3 regions of the Pseudomonas sp. E1MeOHC2 genome follow, and region 2 is predicted to be linked to each of the others. Evidence: predicted binding sites of a transcription regulator. Region 2 holds the regulator's gene; each other region holds the start of a gene.
The links. Region 2 encodes FliA, which starts transcription of late flagellar genes. Its sites were predicted from a motif close to CTAAAGTTTNNNNNNNNNNNGCCGNTAA; they were not measured.

Region 1 (2,267 bases), 450 kb from region 2:
GGCGTACATCTCGATGGCTGCATAAGCGGTGTAGCAACCGGCACAACCACAGGCGGCTTCCTTGGCGTGACGGGCGTGAGGGGCCGAGTCGGTGCCGAGGAAGAATTTGGGGTTGCCACTGGTGGCAGCGTCCAGCAGCGCCACTTGGTGGGTGTTGCGCTTGAGGATCGGCAGGCAGTAGAAGTGCGGGCGAATACCGCCTACCAGCATGTGGTTGCGGTTGTACAGCAGGTGCTGGGCGGTAATGGTCGCGCCGACGTTGGCCGAAGCCTCGGTGACGAACTGCGCGGCATCGCTGGTGGTGATGTGCTCGAACACCACCTTGAGCGTCGGGAAGCGTTCGACCACGCGACGCATGTGTTCGTCGATGAAGCGCTTCTCGCGATCGAATACATCGATTTCGCTGCGCGTCACCTCACCGTGCACCAACAGCGGCATGCCGACTTCGGCCAGCGCTTCGATGGCGGGGAAGATGTTGTCGATGCTGGTCACGCCTGAATCGGAGTTTGTCGTGGCGCCGGCCGGGTAGAGTTTGGCGGCGTACACGATACCGCTGGCCTTGGCCGCGCGGATGTCCTCGGGGCTGGTGCGGTCAGTGAGGTAAAGCACCATCAGGGGTTCGAAACGGCTGCCGGCCGGACGCGCGGCAAGGATGCGCTCACGGTAGGCGCCGGCTTCGACGGCGTTGCGTACCGGCGGTACGAGGTTGGGCATGATGATGGCACGGGCGAAGGTACGCGCCACATCGCCAACGGTATGGGGCAGGACGGCACCATCGCGCAGATGGATGTGCCAGTCGTCGGGACGCAGGAGGGTCAGGCGATCGGACATTGGGGATTCCAGGCGGGTCGAACTCAAGGCTCAATGCTACCGGAAAACCCTGGCCCGAGCACGGCTATCAAGTTTTTCGGGCAGCGTCCGATACCCTGCAGGTAAGCCGTCAGAATTTGTGGAGCCGCCCGTGCGCCAGCGTTACCTAGCCCTGTTGACCCTGTTCGCCAGCCTGCCGGCCGGTGCACTGACTTTCCAGACGCGCATGGAGAACATTGCCTGGCAGGTCGAGGGCGACCAGTTCGAATGCCGGCTGATCCAACCGATCGACGGTTTCGGCAGTGGCGAGTTCGTGCGCCGGGCAGGTGAGCAGCCGGTGTTCCAACTGCGATCACACAGTAATGCGCTGGGCGCCGGTTCAGCCACGTTGCTGGCGGCAGCGGCGCCCTGGCAGCCAGGGCGCGGTGATATCAACCTGGGCGTTGTGCGCCTGGCGCGCAACGGCGTGCTGTTCAGTTCGTCCCAGGGGCAGGCCAGCCGACTGATCAATGGTTTGCTCGATGGCCGCAGCACGGTGGTGCGCAACTACACCGGCGAGGCTGGGCGGGCAATGGAAGTTCGGGTGCTGCCGGTCAGCTTCGCCAAGGCCTATGGCGACTACCAGGCCTGTGCCAGCAAGTTGCTGCCGATGAATTACGATCAAGTGCGCCAGACACAGGTGGGCTTCCCAGGGGGGGGCATCGAGCTGGACGATTCGGCTCGGGCGCGGCTGGACGTGGTGCTCGATTACATGAAGGCCGACCCGACGGTTAACCACATCGAACTCAACGGCCATTCCGACAACAGCGGTAATCGCCTGACCAACCGTGATCTTTCGCGCCGCAGGGCGATGGCCGTGGCGGACTATTTCAAGGCCCATGGCGTGCCGGAAGCGCAGATCACCGTGCGCTTCCACGGCGAGCGCTATCCGCTGGCGAAGAACAACAGTGCCGCCAACCGGGCGCGTAATCGGCGGGTGAATATCGAGCTGGATCGGGTGGCGGTGGTTGAGAAGCCGGTCGAGAAGGCGGCTGAAACGCCAGCGCCTGTGCCTGCACCTGCATCCGCTGCGAAATAACACCATTGGCAGGAACGCTGTGGCAGCCGGCAAGGCAGCCACACAGTACGTCGCGCCTTCGACAATTACTGTCGCTTTGTCGTCAGAAGCTGTCGCCCCACTGTAAATTTTTCCGCAACGCCGTTAGAATCGACCCCTTTCCGTACAACCCCGTGGAGTGATGGCATGGCGGACGTAAATAAGGTCGTACTGGCGTATTCCGGCGGCCTTGATACTTCGGTGATTCTCAAGTGGCTGCAGGATACCTACAACTGCGAAGTGGTGACCTTCACCGCTGACCTGGGTCAGGGCGAAGAGGTCGAGCCGGCCCGTGCCAAGGCACAGGCGATGGGTGTGAAAGAGATCTACATCGACGACCTGCGCGAAGAATTCGTGCGTG
Region 2 (2,267 bases):
TGAGCAAGTTGCTTTCCACCTCGGTGACCAACGCGGTGACGCGCTTGATCACCTGGCCGGTCAGGTCCTGATAGTCCTGAGCCAGCAGAATGTCGTTGAGGTGGCCGGAAACCTTGCGATTGCCTTCGGCGCTGTGCGTCAGAAAACTGTCGACACGTTTGACCAGGTCACGGAATTCCGGCGCGGCAACTTCGCGGCGCATGAAGCGCTGCCAGTCCACGCTCAGGGCCTTGGCCTCGCCCGCCAGGTCGTTGAGCACCGGGGTGCTTTCTTCGACCAGGTCCATGGTGCGGTTGGCCGCACTCTCGGTCAGCTTGACCACATAGGACAGGCGCTCGGTGGCGTCGGTGATCTGCGAGACCTCCTCGGCCTGCGGCATGTGCGGGTCGATCTGGAAGCTGACAATTGCACTGTGCAGCTCACGGGTCAGCTTGCCGACTTCCTGGTACAGGCCGCGGTCGCGGGTCTGGTTCAGCTGATGGATCAGCTGCACCGCCTCGCCGAAGCGCCCTCGTTCCAGGCTTTCGACCAGCTCCTGGGCATGCTTCTTCAGGGTCGATTCGAACTCCCCCAAAGACGTTTCTGATGAATCCATGGCGCGCCCCCTGACGTGACTCAGCCGTTGACGCGTTCGAAGATCTTCTCGATCTTTTCTTTGAGCACCTGAGCGGTGAACGGCTTGACCACGTAACCATTGACGCCGGCCTGGGCCGCTTCGATGATCTGGTCACGCTTGGCTTCGGCGGTCACCATCAGTACCGGCATGGTTTTCAGCTTTTCGCTGGCGCGGACTTTGCGCAGCAGGTCGATACCGGACATGCCCGGCATGTTCCAGTCGGTCACCAGGAAGTCGTAGTGGCCGTTTTCCAGCATCGGCAACGCCGTGGTGCCGTCGTCGGCTTCGTCGGTGTTGGTGAAGCCCAGATCACGTAGCAGGTTCTTGATGATCCGCCGCATCGTCGAAAAGTCGTCAACGATGAGGATTTTCATGTTCTTGTCCAATTAGACCTCCAAGCAGTCTCAGACGCGCTCGGTCCCCGAGCACGCATTCATTCAATTCGGCACAACGTGAAACGACTGCAGCGTCTTCAACGGCGAACGGCGGCGACTAGCGCGCCCGCCATTCACCCAGACGGCTGCGCAAACGTGCGGCGCACTGGCTGTGCAACTGGCTCACGCGCGATTCGCTGACCCCCAGCACCTCACCGATTTCCTTGAGGTTCAGCTCTTCGTCGTAGTACAGCGCCAGCACCAGCCGCTCGCGCTCTGGCAGGTTGGCGATCGCATCGGTCAGGGCAGCCTGGAAGCGCTCGTCTTCAAGGTCCCGCGACGGTTCGACCTGGCCACTGGCGCCGTCCTCGTGCAGCCCTTCGTGCTCGCCGTCCTGCAACAGGTCGTCGAAGCTGAACAGTCGGCTGCCCAGGGTATCGTTCAAAATCCCGTAGTAATCGTCGAGACTCAATTGGAGTTCGGCAGCAACCTCATGATCTTTAGCGTCGCGACCGGTTCTTGCTTCCACGGCGCGCATTGCATCACTGACCATGCGTGTATTGCGGTGCACCGAACGCGGCGCCCAATCGCCCTTGCGCACCTCGTCCAGCATCGCGCCGCGGATGCGGATGCCGGCGTAGGTCTCGAAGCTGGCGCCCTTGCTGGCGTCATATTTGTTGGCCACTTCCAGCAAGCCGATCATGCCGGCCTGAATCAGGTCTTCGACCTGGACGTTGGCCGGCAGCCGCGCCAGCAAGTGATAGGCGATGCGCTTGACCAGCGGGGCGTAGCGTTCGATCAGCTCGTACTGGGCGTCTTTCGACGCCCTGCTGTACATCTTGAAGCCGCTCGCACTCATAGCACCGGTCCTGCGCTGGTGGGCTGCACCAGACGCTCGACGAAGAACTCCAGGTGCCCGCGCGGGTTGGCCGGCAACGGCCAGCTGTCGACCTTCTGCGCAATGGCCTTGAAGGCCAGCGCGCACTTGGAGCGAGGGAAGGCTTCGTACACCGCGCGCTGCTTCTGCACCGCCTTGCGCACGCACTCGTCGTACGGCACCGCGCCCACGTACTGCAGGGCGACGTCTAGGAAGCGGTCGGTGACCTTGGTCAATTTGGCGAACAGGTTGCGCCCTTCCTGCGGGCTCTGAGCCATGTTGGCCAGCACGCGGAAGCGGTTCATGCCGTAGTCACGGTTGAGCAGCTTGATCAGGGCATAGGCATCAGTGATCGAGGTGGGTTCGTCGCAGACCACCAGCAACACTTCCTGGGCCGCGC
Region 3 (2,267 bases), 810 kb from region 2:
GCAGGTTCATGGCTTCGGTGGAACGGTGCACTTCTTCGGCCAGGCGCTCGATCTGGCCGATGGCCTCAGCGACCACACGATCACCCGCGCGAGCTTCGTCATCGGCACCGGTGGCGGCATGCGAGGCCTGCTCGGCGTTGCGCGCGACTTCCTGAACGGTTGCCGCCATTTCGTGCATCGCGGTGGCCACCTGATCGGTCTCGACCTTCTGGCTGTTGGCCCCTGCGCTGGTCTGCTCGGTCACGGCCGACAGCTCTTCGGCGGCGCTGGCAATCTGGGTCACGCCGTCGCGGATGCCGCTGATCAGCTCACGCAGGGTGGTGCCCATGCGGGCGATGCCCTGTTGCAGCACGCCCAGTTCATCGCGGCGGGTGACGCGCAGGTCGTGCGTCAGGTCGCCGCCGGCGATGCGTTCCACGGCTTGCAGGGTTTCCTGCAGCGGGCGGGTGATCTGCCGCGTGATGAGCACCGCTGCCAGAACGCCTACCAGTAACGCCAGCAGGGTTGCGATGGCCTGCAGGCTACGGGCCTGCGCACTTTCGATGTCGCGTCGCTCCAGCTGGATCTTGTACAACGCGTCGCTGGTTTTGACGATGTCGGCGCCCTGGACGGTCATTTCGGCACGCGCGCTGGTGATATTGGCGAGCGCATCGCGGAACTGGCGCACGGCATCACGGTAGGCCTGCACCGACTGTTCGAACTGCTGCAGGCGCGCGTCTGCGGCAGGCAGCTGGCGCTTGAGGGTGTCGACCTCGGCCAGTGCCGCTTCGAGTTGGCGTAGGGCGGCCTGCTCATTGACCGCACTGTTGTCGGCAATGTAACCGCGCACGTCGATGCGCACCTGCAACAGCTGCTGGCGAGCCTTGCTGATCAGTTGGTACTGGGCCAGGCGCGCACTATCGGTTTCGGGGCGTGCCATGACTTCCTGGCTGATGGCATCCATGGCCTGGTCAGCCTTGGCGGCCGAAGCGGTCATCGCCTCGCGAGCGGTCTGGGTGGCGTTGTAGCCTGCACGCATGGTGCCCAGCGACACCTTGTATTGGCTGATGGTCTGCCCCAGTTCGTGCAGCAACTTGACGTTATCCGGGCTCTTGAACGTATCGACCAGGCGCGCCTGCTGGTTGCTGAAGGCTTCCAGCTTGGCCAGTGTGTTGGCCGCCGCCGCATCGTCGCCATTGGCAATCATGTACTGCAGGCGTGCGATGCGCAGATCGGTCAGGTCCTTGTTGAGCTGGCTGATGTCGCTCATCCAGTTACTGCGGTCGATCAGGCTGCCCAGGCTGGTCCAGCCGGTCAGGGCCAGCAGGCCGGTGAGGATCAGTACCAGGCCGAAGCCCAGGCCGAGTTTGAGGTTGACGCTGATGTTGGCAAACCAGCTGTTCATGCACGCACTCCAGAAGTTGTTTTCGCTCGCTTGATCGTCGATCGCAAGGCGTTGTTGTTCTGGATGCCCGCTGATTCGTGCAGGGGTTATCGGCAATGATGGGGGAAGCTGAAACGCTTTTTCAGCTGATTTGTAACTTGTCGTTAAGGTGGCGCGGGGGCCGCGAGGCAGCCCCAGCGTGTGTCAGAGGTTACGCGCACTGAAGGTGTCGCAGCTGTTCACCTCGCCCTCGGCAAACCCCGCCTTGAACCAGCGTACGCGCTGCGCCGAGGTGCCGTGAGTGAAGGAGTCGGGTACCACGCGGCCCTGGCCTTTCTGCTGCAGGCGGTCGTCGCCAATGGCATTGGCCGCGTTCAGCGCTTCCTCGACGTCACCCGGCTCCAGCCAGTTCAGGCGTTTTTGCGCCTGATATGCCCACACCCCAGCCAGGCAATCGGCCTGCAGTTCCTGGCGTACCAGCAAGCCGTTGTCGCCTTCCATGCGCTGCCCGTTGCGGCGGGCGGCATCGACCTTGGCCGACACGCCGAGCAGGGTCTGCACGTGGTGGCCGATCTCGTGGGCGATGACATAAGCCTGGGCAAAGTCACCCGCTGCGGCGAAGCGGGTTTCCATCTCGCGGAAGAACGACATGTCCAGGTAGACCCGCTGGTCGGCCGGGCAATAGAACGGGCCTACCGCTGCCGAAGCAAAGCCGCAGGCAGAATTGACCTGGCCGTTGAACAGCACCAGTTTGGGGTCGCGGTACTGCTTGCCGGCCTGGGAGAACAGCGCTTTCCAGGTGTCTTCAGTGTCACCCAGCACCGAGGCGACAAACTCGGCCTGCTGGTCATTGGCCGGCGGCGCCTTGCTGCCTGCGCCGCTTGGCGCTTGTTGCTGTTGCTGT

Region 1: ACSSU5_RS05090 (flagellar protein MotY) is a predicted target of FliA. The motif match lies at 898-925, and genes of this name have one in related genera.
Region 3: ACSSU5_RS06760 (methyl-accepting chemotaxis protein) is a predicted target of FliA. The motif match lies at 1,471-1,498, and genes of this name have one in related genera.

Annotation. Positions count from the first base shown of each region.
Region 1 is NZ_CP196675.1:1,152,118-1,154,384, reverse strand. It holds gene pyrC (dihydroorotase) at 1-831, opposite strand, end outside; gene ACSSU5_RS05090 (flagellar protein MotY) at 962-1,888, shown strand; gene ACSSU5_RS05085 (argininosuccinate synthase) at 2,054-2,267, shown strand, end outside.
Region 2 is NZ_CP196675.1:705,370-707,636, forward strand. It holds gene ACSSU5_RS03095 (protein phosphatase CheZ) at 1-595, opposite strand, end outside; gene ACSSU5_RS03100 (chemotaxis response regulator CheY) at 616-990, opposite strand; gene fliA (RNA polymerase sigma factor FliA) at 1,109-1,849, opposite strand; gene fleN (flagellar synthesis regulator FleN) at 1,846-2,267, opposite strand, start outside.
Region 3 is NZ_CP196675.1:1,514,846-1,517,112, reverse strand. It holds gene ACSSU5_RS06760 (methyl-accepting chemotaxis protein) at 1-1,384, opposite strand, end outside; gene ypfJ (KPN_02809 family neutral zinc metallopeptidase) at 1,568-2,267, opposite strand, start outside.